One region of the Azospira sp. MPR-LB4 genome, then DNA from elsewhere that is predicted to be linked to it. Evidence: predicted binding sites of a transcription regulator. Region 1 holds the regulator's gene; each other region holds the start of a gene.
The links. The regulator FNR, encoded in region 1, switches genes on or off when oxygen is low (the NO sensors DNR and NnrR bind a similar motif). The targets are predictions, from matches to a motif close to TTGANCTAGNTCAA.
Positions count from the first base shown of each region.

Region 2: AC3QLZ_RS11330 (cytochrome c oxidase subunit 3 family protein) is a predicted target of FNR. The motif match lies at 3,083-3,096, and genes of this name have one in related genera.
Region 3: cobA (uroporphyrinogen-III C-methyltransferase) is a predicted target of FNR. The motif match lies at 3,089-3,102, and genes of this name have one in related genera.
Region 4: AC3QLZ_RS07165 (thiamine pyrophosphate-dependent enzyme) is a predicted target of FNR. The motif match lies at 2,006-2,019, and genes of this name have one in related genera.

Region 1 is NZ_CM179521.1:3,204,712-3,210,390, reverse strand. Features, by position in the region: gene hemN (oxygen-independent coproporphyrinogen III oxidase) at 1-1,093, opposite strand, end outside; gene fnr (fumarate/nitrate reduction transcriptional regulator Fnr) at 1,245-1,991, shown strand; gene AC3QLZ_RS15080 (hemerythrin domain-containing protein) at 2,088-2,666, opposite strand; gene AC3QLZ_RS15075 (SirB2 family protein) at 2,677-3,063, opposite strand; gene AC3QLZ_RS15070 (NnrS family protein) at 3,083-4,300, opposite strand; gene AC3QLZ_RS15065 (hypothetical protein) at 4,316-5,614, opposite strand; gene AC3QLZ_RS15060 (DUF2249 domain-containing protein) at 5,673-5,679, opposite strand, start outside.
Region 2 is NZ_CM179521.1:2,394,727-2,400,405, forward strand. Features, by position in the region: gene AC3QLZ_RS11310 (hypothetical protein) at 1-515, shown strand, start outside; gene AC3QLZ_RS11315 (AzlC family ABC transporter permease) at 499-1,242, shown strand; gene AC3QLZ_RS11320 (AzlD domain-containing protein) at 1,239-1,541, shown strand; gene ccoG (cytochrome c oxidase accessory protein CcoG) at 1,546-2,925, opposite strand; gene AC3QLZ_RS11330 (cytochrome c oxidase subunit 3 family protein) at 3,248-3,883, shown strand; gene AC3QLZ_RS11335 (hypothetical protein) at 3,898-4,206, shown strand; gene AC3QLZ_RS11340 (helix-turn-helix domain-containing protein) at 4,364-4,681, shown strand; gene AC3QLZ_RS11345 (Crp/Fnr family transcriptional regulator) at 4,703-5,410, shown strand; gene nosZ (Sec-dependent nitrous-oxide reductase) at 5,600-5,679, shown strand, end outside.
Region 3 is NZ_CM179521.1:1,224,291-1,229,969, reverse strand. Features, by position in the region: gene queA (tRNA preQ1(34) S-adenosylmethionine ribosyltransferase-isomerase QueA) at 1-876, opposite strand, end outside; tRNA gene AC3QLZ_RS05595 (tRNA-Leu) at 1,009-1,095, shown strand; gene AC3QLZ_RS05590 (1,4-dihydroxy-2-naphthoate polyprenyltransferase) at 1,249-2,169, shown strand; gene cobA (uroporphyrinogen-III C-methyltransferase) at 2,176-2,973, opposite strand; gene AC3QLZ_RS05580 (nitrite reductase) at 3,248-4,840, shown strand; gene AC3QLZ_RS05575 (c-type cytochrome) at 4,929-5,267, shown strand; gene AC3QLZ_RS05570 (energy transducer TonB) at 5,478-5,679, shown strand, end outside.
Region 4 is NZ_CM179521.1:1,561,122-1,566,800, reverse strand. Features, by position in the region: gene AC3QLZ_RS07170 (methyl-accepting chemotaxis protein) at 6-1,823, opposite strand; gene AC3QLZ_RS07165 (thiamine pyrophosphate-dependent enzyme) at 2,091-3,956, shown strand; gene AC3QLZ_RS07160 (indolepyruvate oxidoreductase subunit beta) at 3,966-4,583, shown strand; gene folD (bifunctional methylenetetrahydrofolate dehydrogenase/methenyltetrahydrofolate cyclohydrolase FolD) at 4,706-5,560, shown strand; gene purE (5-(carboxyamino)imidazole ribonucleotide mutase) at 5,557-5,679, shown strand, end outside.

The DNA.
Region 1 (5,679 bases):
CCGGCAGCACGCCGGCGTCCAGGCGGTCGTAGTACTCGTCCAGGGTGCGGTAGTTCTGGCTGTAGGTGGGCCCCACCTTGGCGATGGAGGAAATGCCGAAGGACAGCATGTCGCAGTCCGCATGGGTGGAGTAGCCCTGGAAATTGCGGTGCAGCCGGCCCTGGCGCTGGGCCACGGCCAGCTCGTCGTCCGGCTTGGCGAAGTGGTCCATGCCGATGAAGACGTAGCCGGCATCGGTCAGCTTCTTGATGGCCAGGGAGAGCAGCTGCAGGCGCGTGTCGGCGTTGGGCAGGTCGCTCTCGTTGATGCGCCGCTGGGGCTTGAAGAGGCCCGGCAGGTGGGCATAGTTGTAGATGGAGAGACGCTCCGGGTCCATGGCCAGGACCCGCTCCAGGGTGCGGTTGAAGCCCATCACCGTCTGGTGGGGCAGGCCGTAGATGAGGTCCACGCTGATGGACTTGAAGCCGCTCTTGCGCGCCTGGTCCATCACCGTGAAGGTTTCTTCCTCGGTCTGGATGCGATTGATGGCCTGCTGCACCCGCTCGTCGAAATCCTGGACGCCCAGGCTCATGCGGTTGAAGCCCAGCTCGCCGAGCAGGGCCACGGTGGGCCGGTCCACCTTGCGCGGATCCACTTCGATGGAAATCTCGGCCCCATCCACCAGCTTGAAATGGCGGTGGGTGAGGTCCATCAGCTGGTGCATTTCCTCATGGGAGAGGAAGGTGGGCGTGCCGCCGCCCCAGTGCAGCTGGGAGACTTCCCGATCCCCGTCCAGCAGGTACTCGGCCTGCAGGGCCATCTCCTTGCCCAGGTACTTGATGTACTTGGCGCTGCGGCCGTGATCCTTGGTGATGATCTTGTTACAGGCGCAGTAGTAGCAGATGGTGTTACAGAAGGGGATGTGGAAGTATAATGACAGCGGTCGGCTGATACCGCCGATGTTGCGTTTGCCCAACCACAGCTTCAGGGCCTCGGCATCGAAGGCTTCGACAAAACGGTCAGCCGTCGGATAGGACGTGTAGCGCGGTCCATTGACGTCGAAGCGGCGGATGATCTGGGGATCGAAAACCAGGTTGTTGGCGGTAAATGTCATTGAAAAACAGTCGTTGCAGAACCACACATTAGGTGCGGCTTATTATCGTGGTGCAGGAACTGGGGCACGTTGACCTGGATCAAAGGCTTCCAAAGGGCCTTCCGGCGCAGGTTACCACCATCCGAACGCCCTTGGCCCAGCGAGGAACAGCATGCCGTTGAAGAAGACCAGCGCCCAAGAAATTACCCTGTCGGTCATCAAGACCGCCTGCTCGAACTGTAACCTGCAAGAACTGTGTCTTCCCTACGGTCTCAACGAGACCGAGATGTCCAAGCTGGACGAACTGGTCAGCACCCGCCGCAAGATCAAGCGCGGCGACCACCTGTACCGGGCCGGGGAGGCCTTCGAATCCATCTACGCCATCCGCGCCGGTTTCTTCAAGACCGACGTGCTGCTGGAAGACGGCCGCGACCAGGTCACCGGCTTCCAGATGGCCGGCGAGCTGCTGGGCCTGGACGGCATCAGCACCGAACACCATTCCTGTAACGCGGTGGCCCTGGAAGACAGCGAAGTCTGCATCATCCCCTTCCCCCGCCTGGAAGGCCTGTCCCGGGAGATCGTGGCCCTGCAGCACCACTTCCACAAGGTGATGAGCCGGGAGATCGTGCGCGACCACGGGGTCATGATGCTGCTCGGCACCATGCGGGCGGAAGAACGGCTGGCCGCCTTCCTCCTCAATCTCTCCCAGCGCTTCACCGCCCGCGGCTATTCCCACGCCGAGTTCTACCTGCGCATGACCCGGGAAGAAATCGGCAGCTACCTGGGCCTCAAGCTGGAAACCGTTTCCCGCGCCTTCTCCCGCTTCCAGGAAGAAGGTCTGATCGCCGTGCAGCAAAAGCACATCCGCATCCTGGACATCCCGGGCCTGAAAAAGCTGATGACCCACCAGTCGGCCTGATCCCGGGCAAGCGTCAAACAAAAAAGCGGCTCCGCGGAGCCGCTTTTTTTATTGCCCGGATTATTGCCCGGGCTTAGTCCAGGAGTGCCGGCAGTCCTACTGTTCCCCTTCCGGAAACACCGCCCCCCGCCGTGCCGCCATGCTGCGGCCGACGGCGGCCGCCTGCTCGGGGGACAGCAGGCGCCGCCCCAGGGGCAGCAGCTCCCGGGTTTCCAGATCGATGTGTCCCAGATAAAGCTCGGCCAGCCCTTCCACCATGGCCGCCGGCAGGGCCTCGCTGCATTCCCCCGGCTGGGCCGCGACGATGGCCTGCAGGCGGGCCAGCACCTCGTCCCGGGCCCGGTCCATGCGCCGGTGATCGGCCAGGATGCGCTCGATGAGGGCCTCCACCTGAGCCGCCACCGCCGCTTCCCGGGCCACCGCCTGGCTCGCCCGCAGGGCGGGAAAGAGGTCATCCTCCTCGTCCGCATGGTGATGGGGAGCGGCCACGGAGAAATAGCGCAGCACGCCCTGGGCCGCCTCCCGGGCAGCCTGGTCGGCACCGTGCCGGGGCAGGTGCTGCACCAGGCGACGCAGGGTCTCGATCTGGGCCTGGATGCGACCGTGACAGGCATCCAGCATTTCCAGGGGTTCGTCGAAACTGGGGGCGGCGGCGCCCAACAGGCTGTGGCTCATGCAATTCCTTTCACAGACCGGCGAAGAAGCCGGCGGGATGACGCGTCAGGGCAACGGAAACGATATAGGCGAAACACGACAGGGCCATGACGAAAAAGATGCCCCGCACCGCCTTGCTGCGCCCCCGCTTGAGGGCCACGCTGCCACAGCCGATGTAGGCCAGCAGGGCCAGCACCTTGGCCGTCAGCCAGCCCTGGACGAAGGGATACTGGCCGGAGAGAAAGGCCAGGGCCAGGGCGCTGCCGAGCAGCAGGGTATCCACCACATGGGGCGCCACCCGCGGCAGGCGCCCCTGCAGTCGAGGCGACTCCTGCAGCATCCAGAATCCGCGCAGGAGGAATCCGAGGCCGGAGAGGACGACGCAGGTGATGTGCAGATGCTTGAGGGCCAGGTACATGGGATGGCTCCGCGATCCGTCAGCCGGGCTGGCCGTCGGGCCGGGGCCGCAGGTACATGGCGCCGTGGCGCCGCACCCACAGGGCGAACACCAGCAGCCAGGCCAGGCTGGCCAGCCACTGCAGGTTGAAGGGGCCGGACAGGGGCAGGAACTCGCCGGCGATGCGCAGCAGGGGCACGCTCTGGAACAGCCAGAACAGGGGCCAGGTGGTCTGATCCCCGGCGTTGATGGGCCGGCCCGAATGCCCCAGGGTGACCCGGGTGACCATGCCCAGCAGCATGGAAACAAAATAGCCGATGCTGATGGCGTGCAGGGGCGCCAGGCCGCCGAAGCTGCCGCCCAGCGCCAGGGCCAGCCCCTGGCAGGCATAGAGCACCAGCCCCAGGCCCAGCCAGACGGTGGCGCCGTGGATCATGGCCAGCATGGGCACCGCCAGGCTGCGCCGAAGCTGCCACTTCCAGGAGAAATGGATGACCACGGCGGCGGCAACGGCGTCCGGCAGCCACAGGGCTCCGTGCCAGCCGACCAGGGCCAGCAGGGCGTGGCCAAGGAAACAGGCCAGCACCAGCCACAGCAGGGGCATGGGTCGGTAGATGGTGTAGTTCTTCAGCACCGCTGCAGTGAAGAAGGGCAGCATGCGATGGCTGACGATGAAGAACACCGGCAGCAGGCAGCCCCACAGCCCCAGCTCGATGCCGGCCCGCACCCCGTCGCCGGCCATGGCTGCCAGGCCCCAGGCATAGGCCCAGAGGGCGACCAGGCCCAGCCCCAGGGCGGCCAGCAGCGCGTAGGCGTGGGAACGGTCCGGTGCGAAGCCCCGGGGCTGGGGCCAGGTCACGGCCCGGGCCAGGGCGACCAAGCCCCACAGCCAGCCGAGGGACGCCACCACCAGGCCGGACACGGCCAGGGGCGCCGCCAGCAGGCCGCCCCAGAAGAGCAGCCAGCCGCCTGCCAGCAGAGCGAAGGCCGGCAGGTACTGGCCCCGCGTCAGGGCCGGGGCGCTCACCCACTTGGGCAGGGCCGTCATGAGAAAGCCGAAGATGAAGGGGGGGAACAGGCCGAACAGCATCAGGGCCCCATGCAGCCAGATGCCGGGCAGGGCCCAGGCCGGAGCCCCATAGAGTCCGGCATAGCGGCCGCCCAGGTCCGCCGCCCAGAACAGCACCGCCAGCAGGCTCTGCAGGGCGCCGAGGGCGAACATGACCCGGTGGGGGGCGCTGAAAAAGGCCTTGAACATGGAATCTCCGAAAAATCAGGCAGCCGTGGCGAGTTGCTCGCCGATATGCCGCAGGTGCCGCCGATAGACCTGCAGGCAGCGCCAGAGGTTCACCAGCAACCACAGGTTGGACAGCAGCAGGGCCAGTCCGGCCGGCCAGGCGAACCAGGCGGGGCGGACCACGGCGGCCAGCAGCAGGGCCAGGGAAGCGGCATGGGCCGCCATCTGCCGCGCCATGGCGCTCTCGGCCAGGATGCGCTTCATGTTCGGCGCCAGCACCCGGCCCTGGCCCGCGTTCTGCAGATGCAGCCAGATGAGGAAGGGCACGATCTTGTACAGCATGCCGGTGATCACCGACATGAACCCGCCCACCAGCAGGAGCATGCCCAGCAGCAGGGGCAGCCCGGGCCACAGGCCCAGGGCCGGCCACAGCTGCCCCACCGCCCACAGGGCCGCCCCGCCGACGGCGCAGGCCAGCCCCAGCCGCCAGTAGCGCTGGGTGGCATCGAGCCTGGCCCGCTTGCTGCGCACCAGCAACCACAGGGTCGCCAGGGCAAAGGTGCCGCAACCGGCCGCCACCAGGGCCGCCAGGAGGGGGGCGCCGCCCCAGCCGGCCGCCTCGGCGCCGCTCCACAGGGCCAGCAGCAGGAACAGCAGGGGCGCCAGGAGCCGGGTCAGCCAGCCGGGAAAAGCCGGCGTCAGGAGGAACATGGGCACCACCACGTAGGCGACGCCGGACAGCAGCAGCACGCCCCAGCCCACCAGGCCCCAGGCCAGGTGGATGCCGGTGATTTCCAGCAGGGGCCAGGACAGCCCCCAGGCCAGGTTGACCAGCATGGACAGGCCCAGCAGCACCGTCACGCCGAGGCCGGCCACGGCCAGCTTGAGGGCCCACTGGATGGTGCTGCCCATGGGAATCTGAACCAGGGCCCGGCCGACGGCAACGAGGAAGATAAGAATGCCGCCACCGAGACACAACAGGGCGCCCTGGAACAGTTCGCTGCGGTAGGTGAGGAAGGCCCCCACCAGGAACAGCAGCCCCAGGGTAAGCAGGCCGTGCACCGCCCGGGCCACGCCCAGGGGCCGGGCCACGCCGGCGCCGGTGGCCACCGGCAGGATCTGCAGCAGGGCACCGACCATGGTCTGCAGCATGAAGCCGGCCGTCAGCAGGTGGGTGAAGGCCAGGGCGCCGGCGGTCCAGCGGGAGGCCAGCAGCTCCGGCCCGAGGAGCAGCAGGAGCAGGCCGGCGGCCGCCGCGAACAGGGGGGCGCTGAGGAAGAAGCGCAGGGGCGCCGCCAGGGGCGGGGCCTGGTCGAAGGACAGCATGGCTTGCATGGGAAGCGTCCTGGGCGGCGGCGTGACGATCAGCGGCGACGGGCCGGCGCCAGGGACCTCAGGCC
Region 2 (5,679 bases), 810 kb from region 1:
TGGGCGTGGCCCGGGAAGTGGGGCCTCCCCTGACGCCGGAACAGCAGGCGCAGAAGGTCAGGGACGAGCAGCGGCGCAAGGAGGAAGAGGCCGCCCAGAAGGAACAGGCGCGCAAGGATACGGCCCTGCTCAACACCTATAGCAGCGAGAAGGACATCGACCTGATCCGGAGCCGCAATGAGCAGGAAATGCAGGGCCAGATCAAGCAGTCCGAAAACAAGGTGGCCGATGCCCAGAAACACCTGAAGCGGCTGCAGGACGAAATGGAGTTCTACAAGCACCGCCCGGCGCCCTCCGAACTGGGCAAGAACATCCGGGATGCGGAATACGACCTGCGTCTGCAAAAGGAGCTGCTGGAGCGCAAGAATCAGGAGTTGCAGCAGATCCGCAGCAAGTACGACCAGGACAAGCGCCGCTACATCGAACTGACCCGGGCCCGGGCCGCCAATCCTGCCGGCCTGCATCCCGCCCTGGTACACCCCGCACCGCCACCGGCTGTTGAACGCCCCCGCTGAGACTTCCGGCCCGACTGGGGCCGGGCTGACGCCCCGGGGGGCTTTCCTCCTGGGATTACGGGCGCTGCTGCCCCTGCTGGTGGGGGTGGCGCCCTTTGGCGTCATCTATGGCGTGGTGGCGCTGCAGTCGGGCATCCCGCCCCTGGCGGCGGTACTCATGTCTTCCGTGGTCTTCGCCGGTTCGGCCCAGTTCCTCCTGGCCCAGCTGATCGGCGTGGGCGCTCCCCTTCTGCTCATGGTCGGCGCCGCCGCGGTGCTCAACCTGCGCCATGCCCTGTACAGCGCCTCGGTGGCGCCCCTGCTGGGACATCTGCCCTGGCGCTGGAAGCTGGCCCTGGCCTATCTGCTGACCGACGAGGCCTACGCCGCCGCCATTCCCTACCTGCTCGACCCGGCCCACAAGGCGATGCGCCACTGGCTGCTGCTGGGCAGCGGCCTGGCCCTGTGGAGCAGCTGGCAGCTGGCCACCCTGGCCGGGGTGCTGCTGGGGCGGGGGCTGCCGGCGGATCTGCCCCTGGACTTCGCCCTGCCCCTGACCTTCATCGCCATCGTGGTGCCCCTCATCAACAGCCGCAGCCGGCTGGCGGCGGCCCTGGTGGCGGCGGCCGTGGCCGTGGTTGCCGCGGCGCTGCCCTACAAGCTGGGCCTGTTCTGCGCCGCCCTGGCCGGTCTGGTGGCCGGCGTCCTGCTCCTGCCCCGGCGGGGCATAGGGGAGCCGCGGCCATGAACGGCGAACTGTGGCTGTTGTTCGGGGCGGCGGGGCTGCTGACCTTCCTCATCCGCCTCTCCTTCATTGCCGCCGAGGGGCGTTACCGGGCGCCCGCCTGGTTCGTTGCCGCCCTGCCGTTCGTGCCCATCGCCGCCCTTAGCGCCCTGGTGGCGCCGGAACTGTTCCTGGCGGCCGGGGAATTGCGCCTGGGGCCCCGCTTCTGGGCCGGCCTGGTGGCCATCGCGGTGGCGGCCTGGCAGCGCAATACCCTGCTCACCATCGGCAGCGGCTTCCTGGCCCTGTGGCTGTTCTCCTGAGCCCTCAGGGCAGGACGAAGGTGCTGCGTTCCTCCCGCCGGGTACGCGGATCGTCCACGGCGACAATGTGGAAGCGGATGGGCTGGATGCCTTGCCGCTCCGCCGGCCCCGGGACGGCCACGGTGACATGGACCGGGGCCGTGGCGCCGGCGGGGGCAGCGAAGCGCTGCGCTCCCTGAATCCGGATGCCCGGCAGGCCTTCCGCCCGCACTTCGAATTCTCGCTCCTGCTCCGCCAGGTTCATCAGCTTCAGGGTGTAGGCGTTCTCGAAGTCGCCCTCCGCCGTTTCCCGCACCAGGGAGCCCCGGTCCCGCAGCACGTCCACCAGCAGCAGGGAGCGCTCGGACAGGGTCCAGGCGCCGAGCAGGGTGAAGCAGCCCAGCACCGTGGCGTAGACGGCCAGGCGGGGCCGCTTCCAGTGGCGGGAACTCTGCCGGCCGCTGGCCAGTTCGGTTTCCGAGGCGAAGCGGATCAGGCCCCGGGGGCTGCCCACCTTGTCCATGACCGTATCGCAGGCGTCGATGCACAGGCCGCAGTTGATGCACTGGTACTGCAGACCGTCCCGGATGTCGATGCCGGTGGGACAGACCTGGACGCAGATGCCGCAGTCGATGCAGTCGCCCAGGCCGCTCTGCCGCCTGGCGCCGCGGGGCTCGCCCCGGGCCGCGTCATAGGCCACGTTGCGGGTTTCCGGATCGAACATGACACCCTGGAAGCGGGAATAGGGGCACATGTGCTGGCACACCATCTCCCGGGTGAAGCCGGCCTGCACATAGGTGAACAGGGTGTAGAAGATCAGCCAGAAGGCTTCCCAGGGGCCCAGGGTGAAGGCGGCCAGGTGGGGCAGCAGCTGCCGGATGGGGGTGAAGTAGCCGACGAAGGTGATGCCGGTCCACAGGGCGATGGCCAGCCACAGGCCGTGCTTGGCGCCCTTGCGCAGCAGCTTGTCAGCGTCCAGGGGCCGCTCGGCCAGCTTCAGGCGGGCCAGGTGGTCCCCTTCCACCTTGGCCTCCACCCACATGAAGATGCTGGTGTACACCGTCTGGGGACAGGCGAAGCCGCAGAAGAGGCGGCCGGCCACGGCGGTGACGAGGAACAGGCCGGTGGCCGAGAGGATCAGCACCAGGGCCAGCAGCAGGGCATCCTGGGGCCACAGCACCAGGCCGAAGAGGTACAGCTTCTCGTGCACGATGTCGAACAGCAGGGCCTGGCGGCCGTCCCACTCCAGCCAGCAGGCGCCGTAGAAGACGATCTGGGTGGCCCACACCATGAGCCAGCGCAGACTGTTGAAGCGGCCGCTGACGGCCCGGGGGTGGATCTGGCGCTTGTTGCGGTACAGGGCGATGCGGGCGCTCTGTACCTTGTTGACGGTCTTGTGGCTCATGCTCGGTCTTTCGCTGGCAATGGGAATAGGGGGATTTCCGTTGCTGCGAGTAGAACACCGGCCAGGATTTGGACACAGATTCAGTAAGTCGTGTTTTCGATAGGAACAGATTGCCGGCCGACCTTCATCCAGGGCACTCCCAGACCTGTACATGGCCTTGATTCCCATCAAATTATTGCCCCGATCCGAAGTGCCAGACTGGGAGTCCCGGCTGTTCCCATGGAAAAGCTCACCGGCTGTACCCGCCGCCGGGCGGCGGGAGGGGGAACAATGGGGCCCATGTCCGGACAGTCCGGACCGTGGGGTCATGAGGAGAAGCAGGATGGAGGCGGTCATCAAGCCGGAAATCGACATCGGCGGCCTGGGGCAGTCCGGGCCGGGGCATAGCCTTGCCCAGGGCAGGGGCTGGATTCCCGGCAACAAGGGCATCTGGGTCGGCATCACCTGCGAATTCGTCGAGTTCGCCCTGATGTTCGCCGTCTATTTCATCGCCCGGGCCCATTACCCCGAGGCCTTTGCCAACGGTTCGGAACTGCTCAACAAGACGGCGGGCACCACCATCACCGTGCTCATGGTCACCAGCAGCTTCTTCGTCGCCTGCGCCGTGGCGGCCCTGCGCGCCGGCCGGCCCCGGCGGCAGGCGGTGCTGTGGCTGGTGGCGGCCCTGGTGGTGGCCCTCGGCTACCCGGTGGTGAAGGTCTACGAGATCACCGGCAACCTGGCCCAGGGCATCGACGGCAGCGCCGGCATTTTCTACACGGTCTATTACTACCTGACCTTCAACCATCTGGTGCACGCCTCCTGGGGCATCCTGGGCATGCTCTGGGTGCTGGTGCGGCTGGTCCTGGGCGGCTATTCCCGGGAGGACCACAGCGGCCTGGAGGCCCTGGCCAGTTACTGGCACGCCACGGACATCATCTGGCTGATCCTCTATCCCCTGTTCTACGTCCTGGCCTGAAGGAGACCGACGCCATGCATCCGTCCTCCCCATCTTCCCTGCTGCCCCCCGGCGCGCCGGTTCTGCCCTGGCTGGCCCTGGTGGTCCTGACCTTCCTCAGCCTGTTCCTGGGGGAATGGTTCCACGGGGCGGCCTGGCTGCCCCTGCTGGTGGCCGCCATCTTGTGGGGCAAGGGCACCCTGGTGGCCCGCCACTTCATCGAATCCCACCGGGCCCACCCCTTCATCGCCTGGCTGTTGCGGGCCTTCATCCTGCTGACGCCCCTGCTGCTGTTGCTCACCGCCTTTTTCGGCCGGCCGGTGGCCCGCTTTTTCTCCCTGTAATCGCGTACTCCCGCCAGCCCCGGTCCGCCTGTCCCAGGCACCGGGGCTTTTTTGTCGTCCGGGGCAACTGTTCCTAGCGAATTAGCGAAGTTCTGACGCTGTTATTGCCGACAGGGGAATGGTCTACTCGGCTCCCATACAGTTCTTGGAGCCGGTGATGAAAGTCGTTGCCCTGTTGGTTCAGCCCAGCGGTGTGGAGTGGGATATGGCGGACATGGCGGAAATGGCAGCCCGCCTGCCGGGCCTGATTCCCCTGCAGTCCGTTGCCCCGGGGCAAGTCCCGGATGCCCTGTCCCTCAGCTGGGCCCCATTGCCGGCCGCTGCTCCGGGGGGGCCGGGCAAGAGCCTGAGGGAGCTGGAGCGGGAGTTCCTGGAGCGGGTCCTGGCGGAATACAAGGGCAACAAGAGCGCGGCGGCCAAGTCCCTGAAGATGCACCGCCGCACCCTGCAGCGCAAACTGGCCCGCGGCTCCTAGTCACGAATTGGAGGCGAGCCGATGCGCAACCTGCTGCCAGGTCTGATTGCCAACACGGAGCAGGGACTGGCCGACCGTCATGTCTGCCTGCGGCGCTACGGTCCCGGCCGCCTGGTGCTGGAAGGCTACGACCGGCCGGGCCTGTTCTACATCCAGCATGGCCGCATGGAGCTGCTGATCACCACGGCGGACGGCAACGAGCGCTGCATGCGCATCCTCGCCGAATCCGACCTGTTCGGCCTGGAATGCCTCCATGCCGGGGCCACAGTGCCGGGCTACCAGGTGCGGGCCATCACCTATTCCTCCGTGGTCCACGTGGATGTGGAACTGCTGGACCTGTGGCTGGCCACCGTGCCCGAGTTCCGGCACCGGCTGGCGGCCCGCATCGCCGCCGACATCGCCCGCCTGGAACAGGAGCGGGAAAAGACCGTGGCCTTCTCCGTGGCCGAGCGGCTGGTCTGCTACCTGCGTTGCGGCGAGACCTGCGCCCATTTGTCGCCGGCACCGCCGGAGCCGGCGGGCCCCCTGCCCATGGCCATCCTGGCGCGACGCATCGGCTGCAGCCCGGCCTATCTTTCCCGGGCCGTGCGCAAGCTGGCCCAGCAGGGCGTGGTGCAGCGGGTCAATCACCTGCCCCGCATCGACCGCATGGAAAACTTCTCGCCCTGTCCCTGCAGCGTCGTGCCGGAAGGCGGCGAGCTGCGCCATGCCCTGCGTCGCTCGGCCTGAAGTGCCCCGCGGTCGGCTACGGTTTTGATATCGGTGCCGATCTGTAGCTATCGGAAATCCGGTGTTCTGCCCCCGTTCCCCGGAGAGTCCCGGTGGTTTACTGACGCGGCAGTCATGGCAGCCCGTTTGCTGCCGTGGCGTCCGCCTCCGTCAGGGAGGCGGGTCCATATTTCAAAAGGGGAGCGTTCAATGAAACCTCAAAAACCCATTGCGGCCTTTCTCGCCGCAGCCCTGGGCATCGGCGCCCTGTGGGCCGGCTCTGCCGCCGG
Region 3 (5,679 bases), 1.8 Mb from region 1:
GAGCCGGTCCACCACCTGGAAGCGGTAGCCCGGAGTGATGAAAATGTCCGTCTCGCCGCTGCCGGCACGTACCAGGCCGTTGCCGCAGGCGGCCGATTCCAGGGTGCGCAGGGAGGTGGTGCCCACCGCCACCACCCTGCCGCCCCGTTCCCGGGTGGCAGCGATGGCCGCGGCGGTTTCTTCCGGCACGTGGAAGCGCTCGCTGTGCATCTTGTGCTCGTCGATCTTTTCCACGCGCACCGGCTGGAAGGTGCCTGCCCCCACATGCAGCGTCAGCGCGGCTCGGCGGACACCCTGCCCGGAGAGCCGCTCCAGCATTGCCTCATCGAAGTGCAGTCCGGCGGTGGGCGCTGCCACGGCGCCCGGGTGGCGGGCATAGACGGTCTGGTAGCGGGCCTCATCCTCCGCCTCCACCCCGTGCTCGATATAGGGCGGCAGGGGCAGGCGGCCGTACTGTTCGGCCAGGTCCCACAGATTGCCTTCGCCCTCCAGTTCGAGGGCGAAGAACTCGCCCTGGCGGCCGCTGCACACCAGGCTGAAGGCGTTTTCCAGGGTGATGCGGGTGCCGGCCTTGGGCGACTTGCTGGCCCGCACCTGGGCCAGGGCGTGGTGCTCGTCCACGATGCGCTCCAGCAGCACTTCCACCTGGCCGCCGGAGTCCTTCTGGCCGAAGAAGCGGGCCTTGATCACTCGGGTATCGTTGAACACCAGCAGGTCGCCGGGGGCCAGCAGGCCGGGCAGGTCAGTGAAGCGCAGGTCGGCCAGGTGGGGGCCGTCCACGTGCAGCAGGCGGCTGGCGCTGCGTTCCCTGGCCGGATGCTGGGCGATCAGTTCGGGCGGCAGGGGAAAGTCGAAAAGGTCGACGGAAAGGCTCATGGTCTTGCGGCTTTGGCGGTGGTGCCCGGAGCAGGCGGCGGGTGTCCTCGTCCGGCTTGTGGGGGCGTCGTGAATCGGTGATAATGCGCCCCTCGCGCAGTAGTGCCCGCCAGCTCTGGCCGGGCGTCCCGGGCCGGGATGGCGGAATCGGTAGACGCAGCGGATTCAAAATCCGCCGCTGGTAACAGTGTGAGGGTTCGAGTCCCTCTCCCGGCACCAAATACACCCACCCCGTGGGGCGGTTTTTGCAAAGGCCGCATTCTCTCACAGTCTTCGTTCCGGGATAAATTCGGCACCTTTTGATCTGGCCATGCGCCGTTTTGCCGCGCTGTGGTTAGACTGTGGCCTGTTTTTCCCTTACGCCCGTTACCCATGAACGCTTCCACACTCGCCAGCCTCTCCCGTCCCACACCCGGGCAGGCCTGGTGGCTCGCCCTGCGGCCCCGCACCCTGCCGGTGGCGGCGGCCCCGGTGCTGTCCACCTGCGCCCTGGCCTGGTCGGAAACGGGCCAGCTGCGCTGGCTGGTGGCCCTGGTGACCCTGGCGGCGGCCCTGCTGATCCAGATCGGCACCAACCTGCTCAACGACGTGGGCGACTTCGAGCGCGGCACGGACACGCCGGACCGCCTGGGCCCGCCCCGGGCCACGGCCATGGGCTGGCTCAGCGCCGCCCAGGTCAAGCGGGGCGGCTTCCTGGCCCTGGGCGGCGCCTTCCTGCTGGGCATCTATCTGGTGGGGCAGGGCGGCTGGCCCATCGTCTTGCTCGGCCTGGCTTCCCTGTTCTGCGGCTGGGCCTACACCGGCGGCCCCAAACCCATTGCCTACGGGCCTTTCGGCGAGGTCTTCGTGTGGCTGTTCTTCGGTCTGGGGGCGGTGCTCGGCACCTACTACCTGCAGACCGGCGGCCTCAGCCGGGCCGCCCTGGCCCTGGCCAACATGTCCGGCCTGTTCGCGGCGGCGGTGATCGTGGTGAACAACACCCGGGACCGGGCCGGGGATGCCCGGGCCGGCAAGCGGACCCTGGCGGTGCGCCTGGGCCTGACGGGATGCCGGGTGGAATACGGGCTGTTGATGCTGGCGCCCTTCGTTTTGCTGGGCTGGCTGGCCGCCTCCGGCCACCATCTGGCCGCCGGCCTGCCCCTGCTGGCGCTGCCGCCGGCCCTGCTGCTGGTGGTGCGCTTCGCCCGGGCGACGCCGGGTACCGGCCATAACCTGCTGCTCGGCCGCACCGCCCAGTTGCAGCTGCTGTTCTCCTTCCTGCTGCTCCTGGGCTGTCTCTTTCGACCCGGCTGATCCGGCTTAGACCGTCTCGGCTGCGGCCTGGGGTTCGAACCAGCTGAGCTGGGGCTGCAGCTGCAGCACGCCGCCGACGAAAATCAGGGCCGGCGTGGTGATGCCCGCTTCCTGCACCTTCGCTTCCAGAGTGGCCAGATCGGCCACCACCACCCGCTGCTGGCGGGTGGTGCCCTGTTGCACCACGCCAGCCGGGGTCTGCGGGGAGAGGCCGTGGGCGATCATCTGCCGGCTGATTTCTCCCAGGCCGGCAATTCCCATGTAGAAAACCACGGTCTGCTTGGGCCGGGCCAGGGCCTGCCAGTCCAGATTGACCGTGCCGTCCTTCAGGTGGCCGGTGGCGAACACCAGCACCTGGGCGTGGTCCCGGTGGGTCAGGGGGAAGCCGGCGTAAGCGGCGCAGCCGGCCGCCGCGGTGACGCCGGGCACCACCTGGAAGGGCACGCCGTGGCGGGCCAAGATCTCCAGCTCCTCGCCGCCGCGGCCGAAAATGAAGGGGTCGCCGCCCTTGAGGCGGACCACACAGCGGTATTTCTGGGCCAGCTGTACCAGCAGGTGGTTGATGTCGTCCTGGGGCAGGGTGTGTTTCGAGGCTTCCTTGCCGGCGTAGATGATCTCGGCGTCGGGCCGGGCCAGGTCCAGGATGCCGTCGCCAATGAGGTGGTCGTAGACCAGCACGTCGGCCTGGGCAATCAGGCGGGCGGCGCGTACCGTCAGCAGGTCGGGGTCGCCAGGGCCGCCGCCGACGAGATAGACGGTGCCGGGCAGGGCAGGGTGGGTGCGGTTCGGATCGGGCATGAGCATTATTTTTTCTCGTTTGGCAAAAGGCAGCATAGCCGGGCTGGCCGTCGGCCTTCAATCCCTTTTGGGGGTGTTTCGGCCTAGGCACCACTCTAGTGAATATCCCTACTTTTTGAAGTTGATTCGCATCAAGGATTTGGACAAGTCACCGGGCGCAATCTTTCGCCATCCCCGGATGCTGTGTCGGGGGTAACGGTTTGCTGATAATTCCTATTGAGGAGAGGAAAGCATGAAAAAGGGAGTTAGTGCCTTTATCTTTACGGCCCTCGCGGCCGCCATGGGCTCCGCTTTCGCTGCACCCGCAGCCAATGCGCCGAGCCTGACCAAGGAAGCCAAAGAGGCTTCCGCCAAGATCTACTTCGAGCGTTGCGCCGGCTGCCACGGCATGCTGCGCAAGGGCGCCACCGGCAAGAACCTGGAGCCGGCGAACACCCAGAAGCTCGGCCAGGGCCGTCTGGAAAAGATCCTGACCTACGGTACCGAAGGCGGCATGCCCAACTTCGACGACATCCTGTCCAAGGATGAAATCAAGAACATGGCCACCTACATCCAGCAGCAGCCGGATGTGCCGCCCGAGTGGGGCATGAAGGAAATGAAGGCCAACTGGAAGGTGCACGTGCCCGTGGCCGAGCGCCCCACCAAGCAGATGAACAACATCAATCTGCAGAACGTCTTCTCCACCACCCTGCGTGACTCCGGCGAAGTGGCCCTGATCGACGGCGACACCAAGAAGATCTGGGGCATCGTCAAGACCGGCTACGCCGTGCACATTTCCCGTACTTCCGCTTCCGGTCGCTACGTCTATGTGATCGGCCGCGACGGCCGTCTGGACCTGATCGACATGTGGTTCGAGAAGCCCACCATCGTCGCCACCCTGAAGGCCGGCCTGGAAGCCCGTTCCGTCGATACCTCCAAGTTCAAGGGCTGGGAAGACAAGTACGCCATCGTCGGTTCCTACTGGCCGCCCCAGTACACCATCCTGGACGGCATGACCCTGGAGCCCCTGAAGAACGTCTCCACCCGCGGCATCACCGTGGATGGCGAGTATCACCAGGAGCCCCGCGTTGCCTCCATCGTTTCCTCCCTGATCAAGCCCGAGTGGGTGGTGACGGTGAAGGAATCCGGCCTGGTCAAGCTGGTGGATTACTCCGACGTGAAGAACCTGAAGGAAACCACCATCGAAACCGCCAAGTTCCTGCATGACGGCGGTTGGGATGCCACCAAGCGTTACTTCCTCGTCGCTGCCAACGCCTCCAACAAGGTGGTGGTCGTCGATACCAAGGAAGGCAAGCTGGCCGCCCTGGTCGATACCAAGCCCAAGCCCCACCCCGGCCGCGGCGCCAACTTCGTGCATCCGAAGTTCGGTCCCGTGTGGTCCACTTCCCACCTGGGTTCCGACGTTATCAGCCTGATCGGTACCGATCCGGAGAAGCATCCCCAGTACGCCTGGAAGGTCGTGGCCGAGCTGAAGAACCACGGTTCCGGTTCCCTGTTCGTCAAGACCCATCCCAAGTCCAACAACCTGTGGGCCGATGCCCCGCTGATGCCGGAGAAGGATGCTGCCGAATCCGTCACCGTGTACAGCATCGACCAGCTGGGCAACCCGGATGCCAAGCCTGAGGTGATCAACGTCGCCAAGATGGCCGGCCTGCCGGAAACCAAGGGCGTGAAGCGGGTGGTGCATGCCGAGTACAACGAGAAGGGTGACGAAGTCTGGTTCTCCGTTTGGACGGGCAACAAGACCGAGCCTTCCGCCATCGTGGTGCTGGACGACAAGACCCGCAAGTTCAAGACCGTGATCAAGGATCCGAAGCTGGTCACGCCCACCGGCAAGTTCAACATCCACAACACCCAGCACGACGTGTACTAAGCGTTATTGTCGGAATCGTTGTCTAATGACCGGGGGCTGCGGCCCCCGGTTTTTTCATGGTGCACGCCTTTTGTCGAAGGAGATGAGGATGTCACTGACGACCCGAACCCTGCTCTGCGCCGCCCTGCTCGGCGTGGTTGCCGTACCGGCCCAGGCCGCGGACAAGAAGCGGGATGCCGCCATGCTCGAACTGGCCGAGCGGCACCGCTGCCTCAATTGCCACGAGGTGGACGTCAAGGTGCGGGGTCCGGCCTGGCGCGAGGTGGGGCGCCGCTACCGGGACGACCCGGAAGCCGAGGCCCGCCTGCTGGTGAAGGTGAGGGAAGGCGGCAGCGGCGTCTGGGGCGACGATTTCATGTCGCCCAACAAGCGGGTCAGCGATGCCGACCTGCAGGCCCTGGTGCGCTGGATACTCTCCCTGCGCTAAGACTGGCGCCCTTTTCCGGCCGCCCCTGCGACCTTTGGTCGCATCCCCTTGGCGGCCGTTGAACCCTAGAATTACGGGGTTCGCCACCCTCTCGCCAAAGCCGGCATGGCCGCCCTGGCGACGGCGTTTCCGGCAGTCCCGCGAGCCCTCGTCGGGATGCCGCTGCGGGGCCCCTCGCGGCCCGAAAAGGATCGTTTTCTGTCTGCTTCATTGCCCAGTCCATGGCCCTCCCTCTCCCGGGGGCGCCGGGGCTCGATCTTCCTGCTGGTGCTGGCCCTCCATGGGGGCGGTCTGGCCTACGCCCTGCATTCCGGTAGTGCCGTGGTCAGCGCCATGGTGCCCCAGCCGATGAGCGTGCGCCTCATCGACGCCGCGCCTGCGGCCAGGCCCCAGCCCGAGGTGGCGCCGCCCC
Region 4 (5,679 bases), 1.6 Mb from region 1:
GCTTCTCACGTGGCAAGCAGGGCGTCGGCCGGCACCCCGACCCGCACGTTGCCCCAATGGCGGCCGCCGACGTAGATGGGCATGGCGATGTCGCACAGCACTTCGCCGGTATCCCGCTGGTAGGTCTGCAGCAGCATGGGTTCCGTGTTGGCGGCGGAGCGCAGTTCCGAGGGGCGCTCGAACTTGCGGCAGACCCGGTTGCCCACCAGGTCGGTCTCGTAATCGCCGGTGAGGGGCTTGGAGTACTTCAGGTTATGGGCCGAGAGGTAGCTGTCGCTGGTCATGCCCACGGCGAAGGCGCAGCCTGGGATGTCCTTGAGACAGCTTTCCAGCAGGCCCTGGCAGGTCTGGGCATAGGTGTCGCCCCAGCTGACCTTGTATTTCTGCGGGTTGGTGTCGGGAATGGGCTGGTAGCTGCGGTCGAAGATGTTGATGCCCCGCTTGGCCATGGCTTCCAGTTCGGCCTGCAGGTCGTCGCGGAAGCGGCGGGTGCGGTCCACCGCCTGGTCGAAGGCGCCGGCGCCGATCTTGAAGCGGGACACCAGCTCCTGCACTGCTTCGGTGGCCTGGGCCAGCTCCAGGGTGCGTTGTTCCGATTCCTCCATGTGCTGGGCGACGCTGCCGGAGAGGCGGTGGATGCCGTCCACGTTCTCATGTACCTGCTCGTTGGTGGCGGACAGTTCCTCCATGGCGGCGGCGATCTGCAGCAGCTTTTCGCTGGTGCCTTCGAAATCCCCCACCATGCGCTGGAACTGCTCGGCGGAGCGGCTCACCACCTCCCGGGTCTGCAGCACGTCGGCGTTGATCTCGTCGTTTTCGCTGCGGGTGTTTTCCACCAGGGTGATGACGCCGTTGATGTTGCCGGCGATTTCGGCGGTGGCCTTGTTCACCCGCTCCGCCAGCTTGCGCACCTCGTCGGCCACCACGGCGAAGCCGCGGCCCGCCTCGCCGGCACGGGCCGCCTCGATGGCGGCGTTCAAGGCCAGCAGGTTGGTCTGGTCGGCCACGTCCCGGATCAGGGCGGCGATCTGCTTGACGCTCTCGGAGCGGTGGGAAAGGTCGTCCACCGTCTGGTTGAAACGGGTCACCTTGTCGCTGACGGCGTTGATCTTGCCGGCGATGTCCTGCATCTCGCCCAGGGATTGCCGGGCGATGTCCAGGTTGCCGTGGGTCGAGTCGGAAATGGCGTGGGTGCTGCCGGAAACGTCCTGGATGGCCCGGGTGCTTTCGCTGCTGGCGGTGAACACGGTCTCCGTCAGGCGTACCTGTTCCCGGGCGCTCTTTACCGTGTCCTCGACCCGGGCCTTCACCAGCACCGCCTCCCGGGCGATGCTGACGGACATCTTGCGCACTTCGCCGATGATCTGCCGCATCTTTTCGGCAAAGCGGTTGTAACCGGCGGAAAGCTCCCGCAATTCGTCCTGGGTGATGAGGGGCAGGTCCCGGGAGAAATCCCCTTCGCCCCGGGCGATCTCGTTGAAGATGCCGGTGATGACCTTCACCGGCCGCACGATGAGATGGCGCAGGTAGAGGATCTGGCCGATGTTCATGACCAGGGCCAACAGGGTCAGCCCGCCCATGATGTAGAGGCCGCTATCCAGGCTGGCGCCGATGCGGGCGAGCAGTTCGGGGCTGGCATTGCCGCTATGCAGCAATTGCTGGATGGTGTTTTGCTGGTAGAAATAGACGCCCAGATAACCCAGGTCTACGCAGAAAAGCAGCAGAAAACTGGACAGTTTCTTCGAAAGTGAATTGAAGAAGGTTTTTTCTATATTTTCGTACAACTGCCAGAACGCACTCTTTTGCTGCGGTGCATTATTCATTCCGGGTCTCCTGTGCCAACTATTTCACGTTTTTCGCGGTGGGACCAATGGTAATACGCAAATCCGGTTGCCGAAACTAGGGGGTTTACCGGGTAATGCGATGCATTTTCAAAGCGACTGCAATGCATGCCTTTTTCATGGCCAGAAGTCATTGTTTTCAGGCATCTATCCCCTCCGTGTCGTTGACTTGTGTCAAGACGCCACCGTATGGAGCCTGTTAACATCCCCCGCTTTATCAACACCTGAAACAAAGCAGGGGGAGACAACATGGCCGCTATTGCGCCCGTGCCGGCCCAGAGCCGGTTGCTCATGTCCGGCAACGAAGCCGTTGCCCGCGCCGTCTGGGAGGCCGGTGTCAAGGTTGCCGCGGCCTATCCGGGCACGCCGGCGACGGAAATGCTGGAAGTCATTTCGACCTATCCGGACCTCTACGCAGAGTGGTCGGTGAATGAAAAAGTTTCCCTGGAAGTGGCGGTGGGCGCGGCCTACGCCGGTTCCCGCTCCTTCTGCTGCATGAAGCACGTGGGCATGAACGTGGCCTCCGACGCCCTCATGACCCTGACCCTGACCGGCGTCGCCGGCGGTCTGGTGATCGCCGTGGCTGACGACGTGGGCCTCTCCTCCTCCCAGAACGAGCAGGATTCCCGCTACTGGGGCCGCTTCGCCCACCTGCCGGTGCTGGAGCCCGCCGACTCCCAGGAAGCCTACGAGATGACCAAGCTCGGCTACGAGCTGTCCGAGCGCTTCCAGGTGCCGGTGATCCTGCGCCTCACCACCCGCATCTGCCACGTCAAGGCCCTGGTCACCGTGGGCGAACGTCAGGAGCATGTGGGTGCCGGTTTCAAGAAGGAGCCGGCCCGCTGGGTGATGACCCCCTCCGGCGCCGCCCGCCGCCTGCCCCTGATGTTCGAGCGGGAAGCCGCTCTCAAGGCCGAGGCCGAGGTTTCTCCCTTGAACGTGATCGAGGCCGGCAGCGACCGCCGCCTCGGCTTCATCACCTCCGGCCCCGCCTACATGCACGTCAAGGAAGCCTTCCCCGAGGCACCGGTGCTCAAGCTCGGCTTCTCCTGCCCGGCACCCATCGACAAGTGCCGCGAACTGGCGGTCCTGTGCGACGAAGTGGTGGTGGTGGAAGAGGTGGAGCCCCTGCTGGAAACCGAGCTGAAGGCCCAGGGCATCGCCCTGCACGGCAAGGACATCCTGCCCCGCATCGGCGAGCTGGCGCCGCCCGTGCTCAAGGCCGCCATCGCCAAGCTGCGCGGCGAACCGGTGCCGGCCGTCACCGCGGTGGCGCCGATGCAGGTGTTCCCGCGGCCGCCCACCATGTGCGTGGCCTGCCCCCACCTGGGCGTCTATTACACCCTGTCTCAGGTGCGCAACATCACCATCGCCGGCGACATCGGCTGCTATACCCTGGGGGCCGGCCACCCCTGGAATGCCCTGGATACGTGCATTTCCATGGGGGCATCCATGGGAGTGGCGCTGGGCCTGGACAAGGGCCGGGGCGAGTCGGACAAGGACAAGCGCATCCTGGCGGTGATCGGTGATTCCACCTTCCTGCACATGGGTATGCAGGGCCTGCTGGACATCGTCTACAACCAGGGCAACGTCACCGTGCTGCTGCTGGACAACCGGGCCGTGGGCATGACCGGCGGCCAGAACAACCCGGGCAACGGCCTGGACATCCACGGCAACGAAGCGCCGCGGGTGGATTTCGTCAAGCTGGTGCAGGCCCTGGGCGTCAAGCCGGAGCGGGTGCACAAGGTGAACCCCTACGAGCTGCCGGTGCTGTTCAAGGCCATCCGCGAGGAGGTCAAGGTGGCCGAGCCTTCCGTCATCATCACCGACCAGCCCTGCGTGCTGACCGAGGCCTACCACAAGCTCAAGCCCTTCACGGTCATGGACGACAAATGCACCGGCTGCGGCAACTGCGTCGAAGTGGGCTGCCCGGCGATCCACGTCACCCGGCGGGAAAAGGCCATCAAGCCCAACGGCCGGGAAGTGGACCTCAATTTCGTGCGCATCGAGACTGCTGCCTGTACCGGCTGCGGCCTCTGCGTCCAGCCCTGCGCCCCCGATGCCATCGTCCATGCGGAGACGGTGGTGCCCATCAACATCCTCAAGAAGCACTGAGAGCGCGCCATGAGCATTGCAACGACCAATATTCTTGTTGTCGGCATCGGCGGCCAGGGGGTCATGACGGCCACGGAAATCCTGGCCGAGGCAGCCATCGCCCTGGGCCACGACGTGAAGAAGACCGAAGTGGCCGGCATGGCCCAGCGCGGCGGCGTGGTCTCGTCCCATCTGCGTTTCGGCCCCAAGGTGCTGTCGCCCCAGATCACCCCGGGCACCGCCCATGTGCTGCTGGGTTTCGAGGCGGCCGAGGCCATGCGCTGGCGCCACATGCTGGTACCCGAGGGTATCGCCCTGATGAACACCGCCCAGCTGACCCCGCCGGTGGTGGACCTGGGGCTCTACGACTACCCCGCGGATCCCGTCGGTTCCATGAAGGATTCCGGCTGCCGCGTGGTGGCCTTCGACGCCATGGCCATCGCCAAGGATCTGGGGGACATCCGTCTCGGCAACACGGTCATGTTGGGGGCGGTGGCCGACCATCTGCCCTTCTCCGCCGACATCCTGCTTAACTGCATCCTGCAGCGCTTCGCCCGTAAGGGCGAGAAGGTGGTGGAGCAGAACCGCAAGGCCTTTGCCGCCGGTCGGGCCGCGGTGGCCGCCACTGCCGAAGCGGCTCTGGCCTGAGCCTCGGGCAGGCCGCGATCCGGGGGAGGGTCCATTCTCCCCGGGGTTCTGATAAAATTGCGGCAATTCAAAGGGAAAGGCATTCGCCTTTCCCCTTTTCTTTTTTGTTGGCAGAGAAATCCATGACGGCACAAATTCTCGACGGCAACGCGCTGGCCCAGGAGCTGCGCGAAAGCTTCCAGTCCCGCGTCGCAGCCCTGACGGCCAAGGGCCACCGCCCCGGCCTGGTGGTCATTCTGGTGGGTGAAGACCCCGCTTCCCAGGTGTACGTGCGCAACAAGGTCAATGCCTGCGAGAAGGTGGGCCTGTATTCCGAGAAGATCACCTACGACAAGGATGTGAATCCCCAGGTGGTGCTGGACAAGATCGCCGAACTGAACGCCGATCCCAAGGTGCACGGCATCCTGGTGCAACTGCCCCTGCCCAAGCATTTCGACGAAGAAGCCGTGCTCGAGGCCATTTCCGCCGAGAAGGACGTGGACGGCTTCCACGCCGAGAACGTGGGTGCCCTGGCCCAGGGCAATCCCCGCTTCATCCCCTGCACTCCCTACGGCGTCATGAAGATGTTCGAAAAGGGCGGCGTGGACCTGGCCGGCAAGGAAGCCGTGGTGGTGGGCCGCTCCAACATCGTCGGCAAGCCCATGGGCCTGCTGCTGACCAATGCGGGCGCCACCGTCACCATCTGCCATTCCAAGACCAAGGATTTGCTGTTCCACACCTCCCGCGCCGATATCGTGGTGGCTGCCGTGGGCCGTCCGCGCATGATCACCGGCGACATGATCAAGCCCGGCGCCGTGGTCATCGACGTGGGCATCAACCGTCTGCCCGACGGTAAGCTGTGCGGCGACGTGGATTTCGATTCCTGCAAGGAAGTGGCTTCCCTCATCACTCCGGTGCCCGGCGGCGTCGGCCCCATGACCATCACCATGCTCCTGGCCAACACCATCGAGGCCGCCGAGCGAAAGGCAGCGCAATGAACCAGCCCAAGCACCCCGTGATCGGCATCGTCATGGGTTCCGATTCCGACTGGCCCGTGATGCAGGCGGCCGCCGTCATGCTCAAGGAATTCGGCGTGCCCTTCGAGGCCCGCGTCGTT